Regions from separate parts of the Bacillus sp. MN7755 genome, predicted to be linked through region 3. Evidence: predicted binding sites of a transcription regulator. Region 3 holds the regulator's gene; each other region holds the start of a gene.
The links. Region 3 encodes LexA, which represses DNA repair genes until DNA is damaged. Its sites were predicted from a motif close to CGAACATATGTTCG; they were not measured.
Positions count from the first base shown of each region.

Region 1 (7,708 bases), on a different contig from region 3:
GGACATATTGCACCTAATTTAGGTGTAGTAGAACTCACAATTGCTCTGCATAAATTATTTGATAGTCCGAAAGATAAATTTTTATGGGACGTAGGACATCAATCCTATGTACATAAAATTTTAACAGGACGTGCAAAAGAATTCGGCACATTAAGGCAATATCAAGGTCTATGTGGTTTCCCAAAACGTTGCGAGAGTGAGCACGATGTATGGGAAACTGGTCATAGCTCGACATCATTATCTGCTGCAATGGGAATGGCTCTAGCACGTGATTTAAAGAAAACGAAAGAATATGTTATACCAATCATTGGAGATGGTGCTTTAACAGGCGGAATGGCTTTAGAGGCATTGAACCATATTGGACATGAGAAAACAGACATGACTGTTATTTTGAATGACAATGAAATGTCAATTGCACCAAACGTTGGTGCGCTTCACAATGTGCTTGGACGTCTACGTACCGCAGGAAAATACCATTGGGTAAAAGACGAACTAGAGTATATATTGAAGAAAATCCCAGCAGTCGGTGGGAAAGTTGCTGCGACAGCAGAGAAAATAAAAGACAGTCTTAAATATTTACTAGTATCCGGTGTCTTTTTCGAAGAATTAGGCTTTACATATTTAGGCCCAGTCGATGGGCACGATTATGAAAAGCTATTCGAAACGTTGCAATATGCAAAGAAAACAAAAGGCCCAGTGCTTGTTCATGTTATTACGAAAAAAGGAAAAGGTTATAAACCAGCTGAGAGTGATGTTATTGGAACTTGGCATGGAACTGGACCTTATAAAATTGAATCAGGTGACTTCGTTAAACCGAAAGAAGTTGCACCGGCATGGAGTGCTGTTGTTAGTGAAACAGTACTTAAGCTAGCAAGAACGGACGAGCGTATCGTTGCAATTACACCTGCAATGCCTGTTGGATCAAAACTTGAGAAATTCCAAAAAGAATTCCCGGATCGTATGATTGATGTAGGTATTGCAGAACAGCATGCTACAACAATGGCAGCGGGTATGGCAACGCAAGGTATGAAGCCATTCTTAGCGATTTATTCAACATTTTTACAAAGAGCATATGACCAAGTTGTTCATGATATATGCCGCCAAAATTTAAATGTTTTCATCGGAATCGATCGTTCTGGTTTAGTAGGAGCAGATGGTGAAACGCATCAAGGCGTATTTGACATCTCATTCTTACGCCACTTGCCGAATATGGTACTTATGATGCCAAAAGATGAAAATGAAGGGCAACATTTAGTATATACGGCGATGCAATATGAAGATGGGCCAATCGCATTACGTTATGCGCGTGGTAATGGACTTGGTGTTCATATGGATGAAGAATTAAAGGCGATTCCAATCGGTTCATGGGAAACGTTAAAAGAAGGTACACAAGCGGCTATTTTAACATTTGGTACGACGATACCAATGGCAATGGAAGCAGCTGAGCGTCTTGAAAAGGCTGGAGTTTCAGTGAAAGTAGTGAATGCTCGCTTTATTAAACCGATGGATGAAGCATATTTACATGATCTCTTAGGAAAAAATATACCGATTTTAACGATTGAAGAAGCGTGCTTAATCGGTGGTTTTGGAACGGGAGTAGTTGAATTTGCGTCTGAGAACGGGTACCATAGGGCGTTAATTGAACGAATGGGTATTCCAGACCGTTTCATAGAGCACGGTAGTGTAACAAAATTATTAGAAGAAATTGGTTTAACGACAGATGCTGTTGTAGACCGTATTCATACAATGATTCCATCAAAACAAAAAAGGGCGTAACAAATGAGTGCAAAAAAAGAAAGAGTAGACGTACTATTAGTAGAGCGAGGACTTATAGAAACACGTGAGAAAGCAAAACGCGCCATTATGGCCGGACTTGTATATGCGAATGAGATGAGACTTGATAAACCAGGAGAGAAAATCCCACAAGATACAGAGATTACGGTGAAGGGACAAGTTATGCCGTATGTAAGCCGTGGTGGTTATAAACTTGAAAAGGCATTAGAGACATTTCATCTGGATTTACAAGATAAAGTTATGATAGATATTGGTTCATCAACTGGTGGCTTTACAGATTGTGCGCTTCAAAATGGAGCGAAATTATCTTATGCATTAGATGTAGGATATAATCAACTTGCGTGGAAATTACGTCAAGATGAGCGTGTTGTCGTAATGGAACGAACAAACTTCCGTTACGTAACACCAGCAGACTTAGAACGTGGTTTACCGCAATTTGCTAGTATCGATGTTTCATTTATATCGTTAAAGCTTATATTGCCAGTTTTAAAAACAATGCTTATGCCGAATGGGGATGTAGCAGCGTTAATTAAACCACAGTTTGAAGCTGGAAGAGAGCAAGTTGGGAAAAAAGGTATCGTTCGGGATCGAAAAGTACATGAGGCTGTCGTGGAAATGATTGTCGACTTTGCTTTAAAAGAAGGATACGACGTAGAAGGTTTAACATTCTCACCAATTACGGGTGGGGATGGTAATATTGAATTTTTAATCCATCTGAAATGGCATGGTGAACGTGAGAATGGCGAAAATCATTCTCCAGTTTCTGTTGAGCAAGTAGTTACAGAGGCGCATGATGTCCTAAAACAAAAAGGGAAAGGGGAATAACATATGTTGTTCCTCTTTTTGTTGTAATTGTATAATGATTGTAAAAACAATTGTGTACAAGTAACGAATTATAAGTTAACATAAATAAGTGAAGTATACCAATGTTTAAACTATGGTAAGAGATAGTGTGAGGTGCAAATGTATGAATAAAGGTCAGCGCCATATTAAAATCAGGGAAATTATTGCGAACAAAGAAATTGAAACACAAGATGAATTAGTTGATATTTTACGTAATGAGGGATTTAATGTAACGCAAGCAACAGTATCTCGCGATATTAAAGAACTGCACTTAGTGAAAGTGCCATTACATGATGGTCGCTATAAATATAGCTTGCCAGCAGATCAACGATTTAACCCGTTACAAAAATTAAAACGCAATCTAGTGGATTCATTTGTAAAATTAGACACGGCAGGACATATGCTTGTGCTAAAAACATTGCCTGGTAACGCTCATTCACTTGGGGCACTTATTGATCATTTAGAGTGGGATGAGATCATCGGAACCATCTGTGGTGATGATACTTGCTTAATTATTTGCCGTACACCTGAAGATACAGGTGTTGTCTCTGATCGTTTCTTAAATATGCTGTAACAAAAAAATCTTGTTTGCTTTCCTCTGTAAAGTGGAAAGTGAACAGGATATTTTTATGGGTTAAAAACGTGAATTCTTAATTGTAATATAATATTTTCTTTGAATAAAATTAGAAAATAGGTGGATTGACCCGTAAAACAAATGTTTGGTACAATGGAGCGGTTAGAAAAGTAATTTATACATACAAACATATAGTATGACTATTTGAATAAATAACTGAGAAAAGCCCTTAATAGGGGATTAGTTTATAACGAGGTGAATGGGGCATTGTTATCGGAATTATCGATTAGAAACTTTGCTATTATTGAGGCATTAAATATTTCTTTTCAAAAAGGATTAACGGTTTTAAGTGGTGAAACAGGAGCCGGGAAATCGATTATTATCGATGCGATTAGTTTACTTGTAGGTGGCCGTGGTTCAGCGGAATTTGTTCGATATGGAACAGAAAAAGCTGAGATAGAGGGGCTATTTTATGTAGAAGATGATAAGCATCCATGTATTGAAAAGGCAGAAGAGTTGGATATAGAAATTGAAGACGGCATGATTATTTTGAAGCGTGATATCGCTGCAAACGGAAAGAGTGTATGTCGTGTAAATGGGAAACTGGTTACTCTTAGTGTATTAAAAGAAATTGGAAAAACACTTGTTGATATTCATGGGCAGCATGAAACGCAAGATTTAATGAATGAAGAGCGTCATCTATTTATGCTCGATCATTTTGATGGAGATCGTATCGTTAAACAATTGGATATATATCGAAACGTATACGCTGATTATGAGAAGTTGAAAAAACAGTTAAAATCATTAAGTGAAAATGAACAACAAATGGCACATCGCTTAGATTTAATTCAATTTCAGCATGAAGAAATCCGTAAGGCGGATTTAAAGATGGATGAAGAAAATGACTTAACTGAAGAACGATTGCAAATTTCTAATTTCGAAAAAATTTACAAAGCATTAGGCGATGCATATCGTTCGTTAAGCGCTGATGGACAAGGATTAGACAATGTGCGAAGCGCAATGGGACAAATGGAGAGTATTACACATTTAGATGAAATGTATCAAGAAAATCATGATTCCATTGCAAATAGCTATTACTTATTAGAAGAAGTTGCGTATCAACTGAGAGAAAAGCTCGATATGATGGAATATGATCCGAATCGTTTAGACGAAATTGAAACGCGTTTAAATGAAATTCGTATGCTAAAGAGAAAATATGGAAATACTGTAGAAGAGATTTTAGCGTATGCTGATAAAATTGAACAAGAAATTTTTACGATTGAAAATAAAGACGTTCATATTGAAACGACGAAGAAGCAGTTAAAGGAATTAGAAAGTGTTATTCTGAAAGAAGCAACGTTGTTAAGTAATATGCGTCATGAGCTTGCAGAGCATCTTACAAATGCCATTCATCAGGAATTAAAAGAATTATACATGGAAAAAACAAAATTTGAAGTGAGAATTATGAAGCGAGAAGGAAATGCTGAAGAGCCTCTTGTGGAGGGAGCGCCGGTAAGACTTACGGCGGATGGCTACGATCATGTGGAATTTTATATTTCAACAAATCCAGGTGAGCCGCTAAAACCACTTTCAAAAGTCGCTTCTGGCGGAGAGCTATCTCGTATTATTTTAGCTTTAAAAAGCATTTTTTCTAAGCATCAAGGTGTTGCATCTGTTATTTTTGATGAAGTGGATACGGGTGTAAGTGGTCGGGTCGCACAGGCTATTGCAGAAAAAATTTATCGAGTATCAGTAAACTCGCAAGTACTTTGTATTACGCACTTACCTCAAGTAGCTTCAATGGCGGATTCGCATTTATTTATTCGAAAACAAGTAGCGAATGATCGAACAATTACGTCAGTTACCGTTTTAACTATGGAGGATAAAGTAACAGAAATAGCTCGAATGATTTCGGGTGTGGAAATTACAGATTTAACGACAGAACATGCGAAAGAATTACTTACGCAAGCGCATCATTTTAAACAGACAGCAGAGGCTATCCAGTAATGGATAGCTTTTTTTCTCAAATGATGATTTCTTAATTCTTCCGGTTATAAATAAAGCACTGCAAGGAGAGATTAAAAAGTGAAGCCAAGAGGCTGAATGTGGGGTAGGAGCGAGGAGAGTGAACAAATTGAAATTAGAAAGATTTCGCAAAATAATAGGTATTTTTCTCCTTGTTTCTTTAGTTTTTATAGGGTGTTTTAAACCGCTTCGGACGTTTATTTCATCCCCAAAGCAACTTGTTGTTTTTGAAGGACAACAATCAGAAATAGCTTCATTACCAGTATTTAAAGCTGCATCAACAGATCGTCATGTGTTTACAGTAAGTTCAAATGAACAAAAACAAGGACTTATGGTAAATTCTCATCAAAATGGTGAAGCAGATATGGTGTTTCAACTTGCTGGTTTTCCAGTGAAAAAAGTAAATGTGAAAGTATTAAAAGATTTCAAAGTTATTCCAGGTGGACAATCAATTGGTGTGAAGTTAAACACAAAAGGGGTACTTGTTGTAGGCCATCATTTAATTCAAACTGAAAAAGGGAAAGTATCTCCTGGTGAAACAGCTGGTGTACAAATTGGAGATATGATTACTGAAATTAATGGTAAAACAATTGAAAGAATGAGTGATGTAGCACCATTTATTCATAATAGTGGTGAAACAGGTGAACCACTTAATCTTGTTTTGTTAAGAGATGGAAAACATATCCGCACTAAGTTAACACCACAAAAAGACAGTGGAGAATCGTCTTATCGTATTGGTTTATATATTCGTGATTCGGCAGCTGGAATCGGAACAATGACATTTGTTCATCCAGATTCTATGAAGTATGGGGCACTTGGTCACGTCATTTCTGATAACGATACGAAAAAGCCGATTCAAGTCGAAGATGGACAAATTATGCGTTCGACAGTTACATCAATTGAAAGAGGTAGTCATGGGAATCCAGGAGAGAAATTAGCGAGATTCTCACCAGATCGTGAAGTGATTGGTAATATTACAATAAATAGTCCATTTGGTATTTTTGGCAAATTGAATACAAATATGACAAATGGCGTAATGGATAAAGCAATGCCTATTGCACTATCTCATCAAGTAAAAGAGGGACCTGCAAAAATATTAACAGTTATTGCTCAAGATAAAGTGGAAGCGTTTGATATTGAAGTTGTTAGTACAGTGCCGCAAAAGTTTCCGGCGACAAAAGGCATGGTAATAAAAGTGACAGACAAACGTTTATTAGCAAAAACGGGTGGTATCGTACAAGGGATGAGTGGAAGCCCAATTGTACAAAACGGGAAAGTAATTGGTGCTGTTACACATGTATTTGTAAATGATCCAACATCCGGGTATGGTGTTCATATTGAATGGATGTTACATGAGGCTGGAATTAACATTTATGATCAAGAAAGAAAAGCGAGCTAATTAATAATTAGCTCGCTTTTCTATTGAAAAATTCGTTGAAATTTTGTAAAAGCTCCGCAAGAGGTGTTTTTTGTTGTAAAATAAAAGAAAAGGGTTGAACGTTTCGTTGTATTTCTATGATGGAATGTGTTGCGAAAGGGAATAAATGAACGATAAACATATTTTTTTGTGATTTTATCGGAAAGTAACAAACTTTAAAAGGGAATTTTCACACAATTGTCGAACAATTCATGTAGCCTAGAAGGATACACATGTCGGAGAATCGATTCGGTAAGGGAGGAAAAGCTGTGGAGAAAATTAAAGTATGTCTTGTGGATGATAATAAAGAATTAGTATCAATGTTAGAGAGTTATGTAGCTGCTCAAGATGATATGGAAGTAATCGGTACTGCTTATAATGGTCAAGAGTGTTTAAATTTATTAAAAGATAAGCAGCCGGATGTACTTGTTTTAGATATTATTATGCCACATTTAGATGGTTTAGCTGTACTAGAGAAAATGCGACATATTGAAAGGTTAAGACAGCCTAGCGTAATTATGTTGACAGCATTTGGACAAGAAGATGTGACGAAAAAAGCAGTTGATTTAGGTGCTTCCTATTTCATATTAAAACCATTTGATATGGAGAATTTAACGAGTCATATTCGTCAAGTAAGCGGTAAGGCAAACGCTACTATTAAACGTCCACTTCCATCTTTCCGTTCAGCAACGACAATAGATGGAAAGCCGAAAAACTTAGATGCGAGCATTACGAGTATCATTCATGAAATTGGTGTGCCTGCTCATATTAAAGGATATATGTACTTAAGGGAAGCAATCTCTATGGTGTATAACGATATAGAATTACTTGGATCTATTACGAAAGTATTGTATCCAGATATCGCGAAAAAATATAATACAACAGCAAGCCGTGTCGAGCGCGCAATCCGTCACGCAATTGAAGTAGCATGGAGTCGTGGGAATATTGATTCTATTTCGTCCTTATTCGGTTATACAGTATCCATGTCAAAAGCAAAACCTACGAATTCTGAATTTATCGCAATGGTTGCGGATAAGCTGAGACTTGAACATAAA
Region 1 covers NZ_BTRL01000012.1:501,369-509,076, reverse strand. The annotation lists gene dxs (1-deoxy-D-xylulose-5-phosphate synthase) at 1-1,776, shown strand, start outside; gene ACYVEC_RS14780 (TlyA family RNA methyltransferase) at 1,780-2,619, shown strand; gene argR (arginine repressor ArgR) at 2,762-3,211, shown strand; gene recN (DNA repair protein RecN) at 3,479-5,218, shown strand; gene spoIVB (SpoIVB peptidase) at 5,337-6,635, shown strand; gene spo0A (sporulation transcription factor Spo0A) at 6,923-7,708, shown strand, end outside.
Region 1: a site for LexA is predicted at 3,346-3,359, ahead of recN (DNA repair protein RecN). Genes of this name have one in related genera too.

Region 2 (7,708 bases), on a different contig from region 3:
GTCGCAATGCTTGTTCCAGTAGCGATTTTAATCGGATTATGGTTTGGTAAGAGTGAAGGTAGCGAGGAAAAAAGATCGTGGCGTGACCTTCCAATTCCTTGGTTCATCTTCGGATTTTTAGCGATGAGTGCGGTGCATTCGCTTGGCGTAATTCCAGAAGTTGTTGCGGGATATATTGTAGTCATCGCTTATATGCTTATCGCAATGGCGATGGCGGGGCTTGGTTTAAATGTAGAGTTTAAAACGTTCCGTAAGTTAGGAAGCAAAGCATTTGTGGCGGGGCTTATCGGCTCGGTTTGCTTATCGGTTCTTGGATACGTTCTTGTATGGGGATTAGGATTTATGTAAGTAGGACGAAGAAGCTGTTCCAAAAGATATTTTGGGGCAGCTTCTTTCTTATGCTTATATTGCTACGGATGTCGGTATTTGTCGGTAAGTCGATATATTTGGAAAATCGCCTATATAAACGGAGTTGCGCTGATATATTAAAAAAATCGCTGATATAAATTGAATTACTCTTGTACTTGGTTAGAGAAAATATTCAGTGAAACATTTTTCTGAAATTTGTAAAGATATCTTTACTTGTAACTGGAAAATATTTATAATTTAAGTAAAGATATCTTTACTTTTGAAGGTGGAGCCTATGGGTGTGAAAAATAAAATTAAAGAATTAAGAAAGCAACATCATATAACACAAGTGGAAATGGCAAAGGCGATGCAAGTGACGCGGCAGACAATCGTGGCGATTGAAAACCATCATTACAATCCGAGTCTAGAATTATCCCTAAAAATCGCCAAATATTTTGGAGTGAAGGTGGAAGAAATATTTACGCTAGAGTAAGGGGAGAGAAAATGAACGATGCTAGAAAGTTGTATGTCGGTACGTTTTTTGGATTGCTGTTGGGAGACATTGTCGTTTGTATTATGAATCCAGCTATACCAATTTTACCGCTCGTAGTGAGTAACGTTTTAGCAATTGTATTTTTGACAGTGTATATGTATTACAAAAAGCGTAAGTACAAAAAAGAAGAACTCCCTGATATAGATGAGCGAGTAAATGAAAATATAAAAAAGCATGTAAACGTCTCATTTGTATTCGCATTTCTGTTCCTTATTGTTTATATTGTTGCGAGTAAAGCAATAGGCAGGGCTGTTATACCTGTGCAAGAGATACTTATAATATGTAGTTCCTTATTTGCAGGTAGTCTCATCATAGGAGTTATGGTAGGAAAACGAGCATAGCGATAGGAGGAATGAAAAAATGCAGGATGAGTTTGAGAGATTCCAGTCAGATAAAGCGTTTAAATATGTAGGATTATTTTTTACGATTAGTTTAGCTGTGTGGAGTTTGTACAATTTAATAGTTTACGGAAGTGCTGGTATGCCGTTTGTGTTATTTGTACTAGGGCAGTTTGTTTATTTCTTTGTGAACTATTGGCCGAAATGGAAATATAGAAATAGTAAAGAGGCTGATCGTGTATAAGTTTGGTATCGCCTGAGTAAGGGATAAATAGAAAAAGGGGAACTGGGATGGGATTACCGGTATTATGTGTTGCTACGGCTATTTTTGCTTTGTTTTGGGGAATGCAGAACTTCTCTCGTAATCCAGTGCCAAGTATTTGTATTATGATTGGTACTGTAAGTTTATCGTATTATTTATTACTATCAGCCCATTATCATAAAACAGCAACGAGTGTTGTTGTTGGAGCACTTATTTTATTTTGTGGTCGTGCTGTACAAAAGGGGTTATTTCCGTAAAAGCTGTTTATACAAAGAGTATAAACAGCTTTTTGTATTTTTTTTACAAAACACTTGAAAGTTACGTAACGTCATCTTTTATAATGAAGTGGAAGAGGTGATGGCAGTGATTTCAATACAACAATTGACGAGAGAAACAGGAGTTACGGTACGTACATTACGTTATTATGATCAAATAGATTTATTGAAGCCGAGTGGGAAAACAGAGGGTGGACATCGGTTATATAGTGAAGCTGACGTCATTCGTTTGCAGCAAATTTTATTTTTAAAGGAAATGGGATTTTCGTTAAAAGAAACTGCGAATATGTTAGTAAAAGGTGAGCTGAATTTAAAGGATTCTCTTGAAAAACAACTTCGATTTGTACAGGAAGAACAAAAGAAATTTAATCAAATGGAGCGTGTTTTACAAGCAGTTGTTTATTCGGTGGACGTGGAGGGAGAACTTGATTGGAAAGTTATGTTTGAATTGATTCAGCTTTCGAAACAGTCTCCTCGTATACGTGAAATATTCCAAAATGAAGTGTTTTCAAAGGAAGAACAAAAATTGCTTCACAATTTGCCAAATATGAGTGAGGAAGATCCGAATGTTTTAGAGTGGGTAGATTTGTTAAAGCAATTACGTACTTTTATGAAAGATGGTAAAGAAGCTGCTAGTAATGAGGTACAAGAGGCAACGAAGAAATTAATGCAGAAATGTTTAGAGATGGCTAATGGTGACGAAGCATTTTTAGATAAGTTATGGGAAGTTAGAAAATCGAAGGAAGCTTCACAGAAAATGAGCATGTATCCAATCGAAGAAGAACTTTTACTATATATGGATGAAGCTTTTCGTATTTATGATGAAAAGGAGAGGGATAAATGAGTATACTCGCAGAATATCGTTGGTATTTTTTAATTGGGGCAGAAATTGTATTTTGGTTATCGGCTATCGGTTTCTTTTTACTGCGTTACGGATTTCGTTTGAAAAAGGCGAGTTTTATTATGGGGATTGTGCTACTCGTAAATGAAGTGTTTATTTTAACTTTAGGAGTAGTGGATTACTATCAAACAGGAAAGTTCTCTAACTTTCAAATCATTACTGTAATTATTTTATTGTATGCGGTCTTCTACGGGAAAAAGGATTTGAAGAAACTTGATATATTTGTACAAAAATTATTTGCGAAATGGCGGAATGAACCGGCGCCTATTATTGAAGAACAAGTAGAATTAACAGGCATGGCCTATGCGAAGCAGGAAATGAAAAATTGGGTAGTGCATCTTAGTTTATTTGTGATTGTTCATATTTTCTTTTTCTTCTTATATGGGTTTGTACCGTTTGAACAATGGGGTAATTGGTTAGAAACGGGGATTGTTTTAAATAAAGCAGCGAGTCGTGTTAGCCAAGTTTGGGCAATTATACTTTTAGTGGATACAGTTATTTCATTTTCATATGTGATTTTTCCGAAGAAGGAGAAAGGAAAAGAAAAGAAAAGCTCCTTTCATAGTTGAAAGGAGCTTTTGGGTATACAAATAATTTTTATAGGAGAGGATGACAATAGGAAAAAGAACCAGTTTTATATGTCTATTTCTCTTTAGTTTAGTAGCATGCTCGCAACCTAACACTACAATTGATAAGAAGAATGATGTCATTGTAAAGGGAGCAGGAATTTCCAATCTAGATAAATTCGAGCAATTCGTTTTAAATGTGGAACAAGGGGAAGTTGATAAAATAAGAATTGTACATTACACACATGAAGGGGATCCGATTTTTCAAACGTTAGAGCATAGTGAGAAAGATATACTTTATGTGGTAGATAATAGACAAGACCAATTTGCTGGTGAGAATAAAGGGTTACATAAAGATAGTTGTAAAAGTATTGTTAAAGACCAGCATGAATTAGAAATCACTTATAGGCTAATAGATTGTACGAATGAAGATAGAAGCAATGGGTATGACTTATTATATGTACCTAAAAAATAGAGTTAGTAGAGGAAGGAAGTATGTACTCCTTCCTTTTTCTGTGTATATAATGTCGAAAACTTTACCGAATATCTGTTCGTTTTTTTAGGTTTTTTATGGGCATTCGTGGTAAAATAATAATACAGATTTTTATGAGGAGGTCGGTTTTTCCTTGGAACATCAATTTGAAATTATCTCAGCGTATTCCCCGCAAGGTGATCAGCCGGTAGCTATAGAGAAGCTTGTAGAGGGAATTAATAGTGGAAAGAAAAAGCAAGTGTTGCTTGGTGCGACAGGAACGGGTAAGACATTTACAATTTCAAATGTCATTAAAGAAGTGCAGAAGCCAACACTTGTTATGGCTCATAATAAAACGTTAGCAGGGCAGTTATATAGTGAGTTGAAAGACTTTTTTCCGAATAATGCAGTTGAATATTTTGTTAGTTATTACGATTATTATCAGCCAGAAGCGTATGTGCCGCAAACAGATACTTTTATTGAAAAAGATGCGCAGATTAATGATGAAATTGATAAATTGCGTCACTCAGCAACGTCTGCATTATTTGAACGGGATGATGTAATTATCGTTGCAAGTGTTTCGTGTATATATGGCTTAGGTTCTCCAGAAGAATACCGTGAGTTAGTTGTTTCACTTCGAGTTGGTATGGAAAAGGACCGCAATCAATTGCTTCGTGAACTAGTTGATGTGCAGTATGGACGTAATGATATTGATTTCAAGCGTGGTACATTCCGTGTGCGCGGAGATGTAGTTGAAATCTTCCCAGCATCACTTGATGAGCATTGTATTCGAATTGAGTTTTTCGGCGATGAAATTGATCGTATTCGCGAAGTAAATGCGTTAACAGGTGAAGTATTAGCAGAACGTGATCATGTAGCAATCTTCCCAGCATCTCACTTCGTTACACGTGAAGAAAAGATGAAGGTCGCTATTGAAAATATAGAAAAAGAATTAGAAGAACGTTTAAAGGAATTAAATGATAATGGCAAGTTGTTAGAAGCGCAGCGTATAGAGCAACGTACACGTTATGATTTAGAAATGATGCGCGAGATGGGCTTTTGTTCAGGGATTGAAAACTATTCCCGCCATTTAACACTTCGTCCAGCCGGTGCAACGCCGTATACGTTATTAGACTATTTCCCAAAAGATTTCTTAATCGTTATGGATGAGTCGCACGTATCAGTGCCACAAGTAAGAGCGATGTATAACGGGGACCAAGCACGTAAGCAAGTGCTTGTGGATCATGGATTCCGTCTGCCATCAGCTTTAGATAATAGACCGCTCACATTTGATGAGTTTGAAGAGAAAACGAATCAAGTTATTTACGTTTCAGCAACGCCAGGACCGTATGAGTTAGAGCAGTCGCCAGAAGTAATAGAACAAATTATTCGTCCAACAGGGCTTTTAGATCCACCAATCGATATACGACCAATTGAAGGGCAAATTGACGATTTATTAGGAGAGATTCAAGATCGCATTGCAAAAAATGAACGTGTATTGATTACGACTTTAACGAAAAAAATGTCAGAGGATTTAACGGATTACTTAAAAGATGTAGGAATTAAAGTGAACTATCTTCACTCTGAAATTAAAACATTAGAACGTATTGAAATTATCCGTGACCTTCGCCTTGGTAAGTTTGATGTACTTGTCGGTATTAACTTATTACGGGAAGGATTAGATATTCCAGAAGTATCACTTGTAGCTATTTTAGATGCTGATAAGGAAGGGTTCTTGCGTTCAGAGCGTTCATTAATTCAAACAATTGGTCGTGCGGCACGTAATGAAAACGGTCGCGTTATTATGTACGCAGATCGTATAACAAGATCGATGGGAATTGCGATTGAAGAAACGCAACGTCGTCGTACTATACAAGAAGCTTACAATGAAGAGCATGGTATTACGCCGAAAACGATTCAAAAAGGCGTGCGTGATGTAATCCGTGCAACGACAGCTGCTGAAGAGCCGGAAACATATGAAGCAACGCCAGCTAAGAAGATGACGAAAAAAGAGCGTGAAAAGACAATTGCGAAGATGGAAGCAGAAATGAAAGAAGCAGCAAAAGCGTTAGACTTCGAGCGTGCAGCTGAATTAAGAGATTTATTATTAGAATTAAAAGCGGAAGGGTGAACAGAGTGAGTAAGAGCAAGGATTTTATTGTTGTAAAAGGTGCTAGAGCACATAACTTAAAAAATATAGATGTAACCATTCCGAGAAATCAGCTTGTCGTTGTAACGGGATTGTCTGGTTCGGGGAAATCATCATTAGCATTTGATACGATTTATGCAGAAGGACAGCGCAGATACGTAGAATCGTTATCTGCGTATGCACGCCAGTTTTTAGGGCAAATGGATAAACCGGATGTAGATACGATTGAAGGATTGTCACCAGCGATTTCGATTGATCAAAAAACGACGAGTCGTAATCCGCGTTCAACTGTTGGAACGGTAACCGAGATTTATGATTACTTACGTTTATTATTTGCGCGAATTGGTACGCCAATTTGTCCGAATCATGGCATTGAAATTACGTCACAAACAGTAGAACAGATGGTAGACCGTGTCCTTGAATATCCTGAACGTACGAAATTACAAGTGTTAGCTCCTATCGTTTCTGGGCGTAAAGGTGCACATGTGAAAGTGCTGGAAGATATTAAGAAGCAAGGATATGTTCGTGTACGTGTTGATGGTGAAATGCTTGATGTATCAGAAGATATTGCGTTAGATAAAAACAAAAAGCATTCCATTGAAGTTGTAATTGATCGTATTGTTGTAAAAGAAGGAATCGCAAGCCGTCTTGCTGATTCACTTGAAAGTGCATTAAAGCTTGGTGGGGGCCGCGTGTTAATCGATGTTATGGGAGAAGAGGAACTTCTATTTAGTGAACATCATGCTTGTCCGCATTGTGGTTTTTCAATTGGAGAATTAGAGCCGCGTATGTTCTCATTCAATAGTCCATTCGGGGCATGTCCGTCTTGTGATGGACTTGGCTCAAAACTAGAGGTGGATTTAGAACTTGTTATTCCGAACTGGGATTTATCATTAAATGAGCATGCGATTGCGCCTTGGGAACCGACAAATTCACAATATTACCCACAGCTTTTACAGTCTGTCTGTAATCATTACGGTGTTGATATGGATATGCCTGTGAAAGATATACCGAAAGATTTATTTGATAAAGTGTTGTACGGAAGCGGTGAAGAGAAAGTTTACTTCCGCTATGTAAATGAATTTGGTCAAGTAAAGGAAAATGAGATTTTATTTGAAGGTGTTATCCCAAATATTGAACGTCGCTATCGTGAAACGAGTTCTGATTATATCCGCGAGCAAATGGAAAAGTATATGGCAGAACAAGCTTGTCCGAAGTGTAAAGGTGGACGTTTAAAACCTGAGAGTTTAGCTGTTTTCGTTGGTGATAAAACGATTGCTGATGTAACGAAGTATTCTGTTCAAGAAGTACAGGAATTCTTCTCGAATGTAGAGCTAACGGAGAAACAACAAAAAATTGCTCATTTAATTTTAAGAGAAATTCAGGAGCGCGTTGGGTTCTTAGTGAACGTTGGTTTAGATTATTTAACGTTAAGTCGTGCCGCAGGAACTTTATCAGGTGGTGAGGCGCAGCGTATTCGTTTGGCGACGCAAATTGGTTCTCGTCTTACTGGCGTACTTTATATTCTTGATGAGCCTTCTATCGGTTTACACCAGCGTGATAACGATCGTCTTATTCGTACATTGCAAGAAATGCGCGATTTAGGCAATACGTTAATCGTCGTTGAACATGATGAAGATACGATGATGGCAGCTGACTATTTACTTGATATCGGACCTGGCGCAGGTATTCACGGTGGACAAGTCGTATCAGCAGGGACACCAGCTGAAGTAATGCAAGATGAGAATTCATTAACAGGGAAGTATTTAAGCGGTAAAGAGTTTATTCCGGTTCCACTTGAAAGACGTAAAGGTGACGGACGTAAAGTGGAAATTGTCGGTGCA
Region 2 covers NZ_BTRL01000001.1:232,237-239,944, reverse strand. The annotation lists gene ACYVEC_RS01315 (YeiH family protein) at 1-348, shown strand, start outside; gene ACYVEC_RS01310 (helix-turn-helix transcriptional regulator) at 644-841, shown strand; gene ACYVEC_RS01305 (hypothetical protein) at 853-1,242, shown strand; gene ACYVEC_RS01300 (hypothetical protein) at 1,262-1,483, shown strand; gene ACYVEC_RS01295 (hypothetical protein) at 1,531-1,758, shown strand; gene ACYVEC_RS01290 (MerR family transcriptional regulator) at 1,859-2,620, shown strand; gene ACYVEC_RS01285 (hypothetical protein) at 2,617-3,246, shown strand; gene ACYVEC_RS01280 (DUF4362 domain-containing protein) at 3,287-3,718, shown strand; gene uvrB (excinuclease ABC subunit B) at 3,870-5,846, shown strand; gene uvrA (excinuclease ABC subunit UvrA) at 5,852-7,708, shown strand, end outside.
Region 2: a site for LexA is predicted at 3,784-3,797, ahead of uvrB (excinuclease ABC subunit B). Genes of this name have one in related genera too.

Region 3 (7,708 bases):
AAAAAGCCTGTAATAAAAGACATACCAACAGATATGTCTGAACTTATTGCTGACTATATATTGAAGCACAAAAAAATAGAAGCAACAATCAATAACAACTGGAAAGTTATTAACTAACGAATATAATAAATAAAAAAAGATGGGCTTTGCCCATCTTTTAGTTTAATTTTGCATTATCTTGCTCTTTTAAAGCTTTTAATTTCGCCGGTGTAACATCAGTACCTTGTTCGTTAACGACTTTAATTCCTTTAAGTTCGTTTAACATATTTTGACGAAATCCTTTTAAATATTGTTCACGTAGCGATTGACGCTCACGTTGTTCTTCTTCAGTTAAACCTTCAGCTTTTGCTTTTTTCGCTAAGAAGTTAATGCGTTCAACGAGTTCGTGACTAAGCATCTCGAATCCCCCTTCTAATCAAAACTGATTATTATCATACAATAGTTACTCTTCTTTATCAAGCAATTGCTTTGTATACTCTACATATCTACGATGTACCGTCGCTTTTGAAACATTATGACCAAAGCCGCGAAGCGTTGCTGCAATTTCTTCGAAAGTAAGTTCATTCTTGCGCAAACGCACAATTTCCTCAATCGGCACTTCTTTCTTCTCTCGTCCTACGCTTAAATGACGATTCTTTAAATTATTTTCTGGGCGATAGCCCTTTTCTACCGCGCGTTGCATACCACGTTTAATTTTCAAATTATGAATCTTTCTTTGATACTCTTCAACAATACCAATAATATCTAATACCATCGAATCCGAATCCGACAATTGTAATTCTCCATTATGCGTATGCGTGTATACTTTTATTCCCTCTTTATGTAAACAGTGCATTAATGCAATCTTTGCATTTCCCCTACCAAGGCGCGTTTCATCTTGTATGAGTAGCACATCAATTTGTTCGTCTCGAATTGTATCTAGCACTTCTAATATTCCATCACGTTCAATTGTATAACCACTAGCCTGCTCTTCAATCACCTTAGTAACATTCATTTGATAGCGCTCCGCTAAATGCAATAATTCATCTTTTTGACGTAATAATGATGTTTCTTGCGCTTCTTTTGTTGTACTCACACGTGCATAAATAATTGCATTCATTATGAACCCCTCTTTCTCACTATTATTTCCCTTCAGTGTAACATAAATTCGCCTTTTGTTCGAACTTATGTTTGTAGAATGTTTTTTCACATGTTATACTTATTAATAAGAAAAATGAAAGAAAACGAGGTGTTAGAAAACATGGAAAAGTTAACGAAACGCCAGCAAGACATTCTCGACTTTATTAAGCTAAAAGTACAAGAAAAAGGATATCCACCTTCCGTACGTGAAATCGGTCAAGCAGTCGGCCTCGCTTCTAGTTCTACAGTGCACGGACATTTATCAAGATTAGAAGAAAAAGGATACATTCGACGCGATCCAACAAAACCACGAGCAATCGAAATTTTAGGTGATGACCGAATGGATACAGAAACACAATCTGTTATTCAAGTTCCAATCATCGGAAAAGTTACTGCTGGATTACCAATTACAGCAGTTGAAAGTGTAGAAGATCACTTCCCACTTCCAGCTAGCATTGTTGCTGGAGCAGATCAAGTGTTTATGTTACGCATTTCTGGAGATAGTATGATTGAAGCTGGTATTTTCGATGGAGATCTAGTTGTTGTTCGCCAACAACAGTCTGCATATAATGGTGAAATTGTAGTCGCTTTAACAGAAGATAACGAGGCAACTGTTAAACGTTTCTATAAAGAAAAAGACCATTTCCGTCTACAACCGGAAAACTCTTCATTAGAACCTATCATTTTAAAACAAGTGTCAGTTATCGGTAAAGTAATTGGCGTATATCGTGATTTACATTAAGAATATAAAAGAAGATAATTACCTTATTTATATACGGTAATTATCTTCTTTTTGTATTTTGATAGATTTTCATACATTCTATTTCTTATGAACGCGTTTCAATCGTCACATCTCCCGCAGCAGTTTTACCGCTAATCTTTGTACTCCCATTACCAATTGTTACGTTTTTATTTTCTTCATTAAAAATTGTTACATCTCCCGCAGCACTTTGCCCGGTGATTACAGCATCTTGTGGTTTTTCCGATAAAACAATATCTACATCTCCCGCAGTTGAACTTGCTTCTAGATTATACTTAGAATCATGATCTAGAATATTTATTTCCCCACTGGTCGTTTTTGCAGTCACTTTCCCTATTACTTTTTTAAAGTTCAGCTCACCAGCTTTTGTAGATCCCTCCACATTCTTAGCCGTTACACGTTTCAAATCCACTTCACCAGCAAGTGTCTCAACACTTACACGGTCACTTTTCACATCACTTATTTCGATTTGTCCAGCAGATGAATTTACTTTTACATCTTGGTAAGAGCGTTCAGGCACAAGGAGAGTCAATGTAGACGTTTGAAACCTAAAATCGTAAAAGGAAAAATCAAATGAAGCACCTTTTTCTCTTTCCCCAATGATTTTTAATGTGTCACCATCTTCAGCAATACGAACCTCTTGTTTACGTGTATCTCCTGATTGCTTTACATAAAAAGAAGAGTCAGGCGATTTTTGGACAACAATATCCCCAGCATCTAACTTAACTTCTATATTTTTTAGTGTTTCGTTTTTGATTATATCTTCTTTGTTTCCTTTTTCTGCAGTTTGTACTGCTTTTTTATATGTTTGTGAAATCCCAATTACTCCAATAATGATACAAGCGATTGCTACTAACAATATTTTTTTCATCATCTACTCCCCTTTTATCATTTTGAAGTTCCATATTACATAACGTACGCATAGCCTTTTAAACCACTTCGTACTATAATAAGCGATAATACATAACAACAAACCTACGCCAACAAACGTTATACTAACGAATAAATCCAACCATATAAAAGTACCCATAAATACTTTTCCAATAACGAAAAATGGTGTTACTACACTAGCAATTCCACCGACCCAAAAGGAAGATATAAAAGCGATAATTGCAACTAACGGGCCTAACACAATAATAAAATTAAATAAACTAAGTCCAATCGCTGCCATGACAGCTCTTGTCACATTTGAAGTTGATGGGTCTTTTTTCATTTCATCGAAGCGATACATCGCAAGTAATTCTTTTGCAATTACTTTCGGAGAGCCAAGCCCCTTTATTATTTCCGATTCAGTTTTCCCCTCTTCTATCCCAAACTGAAAATGCTCTTCATAATCAAATAAAATATCTTTCCGCTCTTCGTCCGGTAAATTTCTAAGATGACTTGATAATTCTTTAAGAAACTGTTCTTTACTCATCCCATTCCACCCCTTCAATAATTTCTTGTACGCCTTTTGCAAAATCACGCCACTCTGTTACTAACAAATTCAGTTGCGTTTCCCCTTGCTCAGTTAGTTGATAATATTTACGAGGCGGCCCCTCCGTAGATTCTTTTAAATATGTTTGAAAATATCCTTCTTTCGTTAAACGACGTAATAAAGGGTACACTGACCCTTCCGATATTAAAAATTTATTTGAGATTTGCTGAACAAGTTCATAACCGTAGCAATCCTTACGTTTCACAAGTGCCAAAACACACAGTTCTAACACACCTTTTTTAAACTGAACGTTCAAGGATAGTCCCCCTTTCTCATTTCAGTACTGTTCAATACACGGTACCTTTCTTATCCATAATATACCACTTAGTACTATTTATTGCAAGGTACTGTATGTTCCAATACTTAATTTTAGCATTACATACATCCGCATCATGACACACTGAGCACAGCATACTATTACAATTTTCACATTTATATTCATAGCTAGCGCGCTTTTTAAATAATCCCCCTGATTTTTCCAGGCATTTTGCGAGCACTTTTTTCAGGCATTTCACTAACCTCTATGTTTTCTACAAATAAAAAAAGCCCTGATACCGTAGTATCAAGGCCTTTTAGCTCTTAGTATAGAGACATATATTGATCGCGTTCCCATTGGTGAACTTGCGTTCTAAATATATCCTCTAAATTCATCAAGTTTTAGATTGCGCCAAAAACGTTGATCTATCAAGGTTTTACAAAAGTGATGTTTCATACTGATTCATCACTTTTTTTAATTTTGTGGGTGAATTGTGGGTGAGATTGTGGGTGCCCCCACAAAATGAAACAAACCTAAATAGCTTAGGCTTGTTTCATTTTTTTATCTGTTCTTTCCTATTTAAAATAACCTCTCAAAAATCCGTTAAAGTTCAATATTTTTTCACAATTGAACAAAGCAAGATGTTGTCATCATCTTGCTTTGTTTATTTTTCTATTTTACTGCTTAGTAATTATTTATTTCTTTAATAACTGATGGGGGTAATTTTCTTATTTATTAAATTCCTGTACCATGTTCTGAATATGAAATAATATTTTCTTGTTTCAGTGTAGGTGCTGCACTTTTTTCAATACTAGGACTATTTAAACCAAACGATAATACTGCAATACCGATTAAACCCATTAATGTAATTTTAATCTTTTTCATTTTAAACGCCCCTTTTCTTTTAATAAAGTTCTCGCTTCATGACCTAAATGATAATACTCACACGCCTTTTCCTTTGCACCCACATTATACCATTTCCCTGCTAGTAGTTCGGTATAAATTTGAATGTCTTTCCACAATTCTTGTTCTTTAAAATACGAAAGTGATTCATTTACAATTTCCTCTAACTTCTCTATAGATTCATTATTATTTATACACTCCAAAATATTTAAGTGATAACTATATTCTTGATTACAATCCTTCAAACCCTCTTTAATATAAAAAGTTGCATTATTATGCTGTTTTAATTTAATATGTTCCCGAGCTAATAGGAATAATACCCTTCTTTGATAATGCAATTTTGTATGTTGACACGCTTTATATACTTCTTCTAAATGACGTATAGCTGAATCTGATAAATTTTGTTCGGCATACAGTACTCCTAAATTACTACGAACTTTTAAAACTAGCGATTGTTCATCAAGTTTTTGAAACATATTTAAAGCAGAAATTAGATATTCCTCTGCTAATTCAAATTGTTCTAAAGTAATACAAGCCATACCTAATGTATTTTCACACGCTCCTTTTTTAGTCTCATAGCCTTCATGGCTTGAAAAATAATCGAGAGCCTTTGTAGCATAATTAATAGCTAAAGTAGGTTGTGAAATATAATATTTATATAGCGCAACACGATAATTGTACTCTGCTTTTTCTTTTTCATCGGACATCATATCTAATAAATCACTTGCAGATTCAAGATGTTTTTCTGCACTATTGTAGTTACCAACTTCTGTTGCATAAATAAATTTAAAGAAGTGATAGTAATATTTTAGTAAACCATCTGGCATACCTTTTATGTATTCTAGCCCTTCTAGCCCTTTTTCAAAATTCCCCTTTAACATTTGATACCTGAATCTTAACAGAGAGTAATAAATAAAAGAGTCTGTATTTTCTTTAACCTTATTAAATATATTATCTGCTTCAATTTTTAAAATACTTGCCTTCTCTATATGCTGAGCAAGCATTTCATGATACCATTCTTCTAATAGTTCATAACCCTTGCTAGTAATAGAAATTTTTGTCTCCATATAAATCCCCCTTTTCTAAGAGTATTATCTAAATATTATAACAAATCACCCTATCAAATCGTATATCATAACAATTACTATTTATTGATAAAAAAATATCAGATTATTCAGTCTAGTTTTAGTTATAACAACACCATTCACTTTGAAAATACAATGTTTACATCCTTGATATGATTTATTTAGTTTAAGTGGACGATAATATGAAGGTTATAAAATCTATATTTAACGAATTTCGTTTATTAAGTAAAATCATAAATCCTATATTAAAAACATTGTCTAAAAGTAAATTCTAAACATCTTAACAATAAGAAAAGCCGAATCTTTAATTAGAATCGGCTTTTCTTTTCATTTGCTTTTTGTTTTCCAGAATATCTTCTTTAAAATATAGTCGATCTCGTACCATTTCTTTGATTGGCTTCACTTTCTCTTTCTGTACCATTACATTTAAATTTTGACGTGAACAACCTAAAATTTCTAGAGCCTCTGAAGTGTTTACAATTTCCTCTTGAATAAAGCGCATTAATTCTTCTTTAGTTTCAAATTTATACATTCTTTTTCTCCTTGATACATAAAATAATCATATTTATTACCATTAAAATTATCGCTAGTATGGTACCAATGATACAGATATAACCCCAAGCGTTTAAATTATCATAATCAAGAATTGATAAAATGAACCCTAAAACAATGACTACAGGTAGATTCGTCCAGATAAATTTTTTCATAATAATATGGAATGTGATATAATCTTAAATGCAAGGGAGGTTTCCCTCCCCTGTGTGCTTATTCTGAGTCGTTTCCTTGGTCGGGGCGACTCTTTTGTTTTTCCTCTTTCACCTTGTAGTATGTATCTACGATGTTTTTAACACCTGCGGTTACTTGAGAGAAAACCGTTGCTGTTGTAGCTATAGCACCTAAGATTATTATCCAATCCAATCCAATCCAATTTGTTCACCTCCTGTTCTTTATACTCTTATTATACACCATAAGTTGACTTGAGTCAACTATATTTAAGAATATTTTTCCTGTAAATCTAATTTTATCCTATGAAACCAACATATATCTGTTATACTTAATATCGCAATATATTTTAGGAGGAACTAATTTGAAAAAGTATCTATTATTACTTGTCTCTGTATTTTTCTCCCTAGCACTTGTGGCTTGTGGCTCAGAAGAAAAAACAGAAGAAAAGAGTGCACCTACTGCCTCAAACCAAAAAGGTATTAAAGAAAGCAATTCGAAAACTAACGAAAAAACATTATTAACTAAAGTTGGAGAAAAGCAAAAATACAATGCTCAAGGCGGAGTTATTGAGCTAATGAAAATTAAAGAAATTAATCAAACTATTGATGTAGCTCCAATGAAAATGACTGTTCAAAACATCAAGCTGTTTGAACTATCTGACCTTCCAGAACAAATGTTAACTGCGGCTAAAGAAGTTTATCAAGCAACACCTACTAACGATGGAAAACTAAATTATATTCAAGTTATTTACACAGTGGAAAATACCTCAGATGAAAATATTAACTTCCTTAATTTTGATAAGGTAGTACTAAATAATGGTGAACAGTTAGAAGCAAATCGCAATTTCATTACTGAAAAAAACACTTCCTTTGAATACTTTGGAAAAGTTAAACAAGAACGTGTCCTAGGTTTATTCTTCAATGGAGATCCAAAAGATATTACTAATGTCAAATTCATTACAAGTTCAACATACCAGCAAAAGTCGTATGATACGATTACTGATGGTCAACAAGTTCAATTTGATTTATAAAATAGCAAAGCCCTCTCATTCGAGAAGGGTTTTTTTACTACTTATTTTTTAATACGTTTACATTATTTCAATCTGTATTAAAAGAATTTGGTATAATTAGCTTAATTTAAGGGAGGGAACTAGTTTGAAGGTTGTTCAATCTATATTTAGGGGATTTCGTTTATTAAGTAAAATCATTAATCCTATATTAAAGGCATTATCTAAAAGTAAATTTTAAATATCGTAGCAAAAAGCCGACTCAAGAGAGTGGGCTTTAAATTTATTCATATGATTAAAATTATCCTCTTAAATGCCTCTTAATACAGTAATACGAATTTTCTATATTTACATTTTTTTCTTCTTGCCTCATAAT
Region 3 covers NZ_BTRL01000007.1:18,452-26,159, reverse strand. The annotation lists gene ACYVEC_RS05360 (bifunctional metallophosphatase/5'-nucleotidase) at 1-117, shown strand, start outside; gene ACYVEC_RS05355 (DUF896 domain-containing protein) at 158-397, opposite strand; gene ACYVEC_RS05350 (YneB family resolvase-like protein) at 443-1,099, opposite strand; gene lexA (transcriptional repressor LexA) at 1,241-1,861, shown strand; gene ACYVEC_RS05340 (DUF4097 family beta strand repeat-containing protein) at 1,947-2,753, opposite strand; gene ACYVEC_RS05335 (DUF1700 domain-containing protein) at 2,754-3,296, opposite strand; gene ACYVEC_RS05330 (PadR family transcriptional regulator) at 3,289-3,612, opposite strand; gene ACYVEC_RS05325 (Phr family secreted Rap phosphatase inhibitor) at 4,348-4,497, opposite strand; gene ACYVEC_RS05320 (response regulator aspartate phosphatase) at 4,494-5,582, opposite strand; gene ACYVEC_RS05315 (hypothetical protein) at 5,905-6,132, opposite strand; gene ACYVEC_RS05310 (hypothetical protein) at 6,688-7,356, shown strand.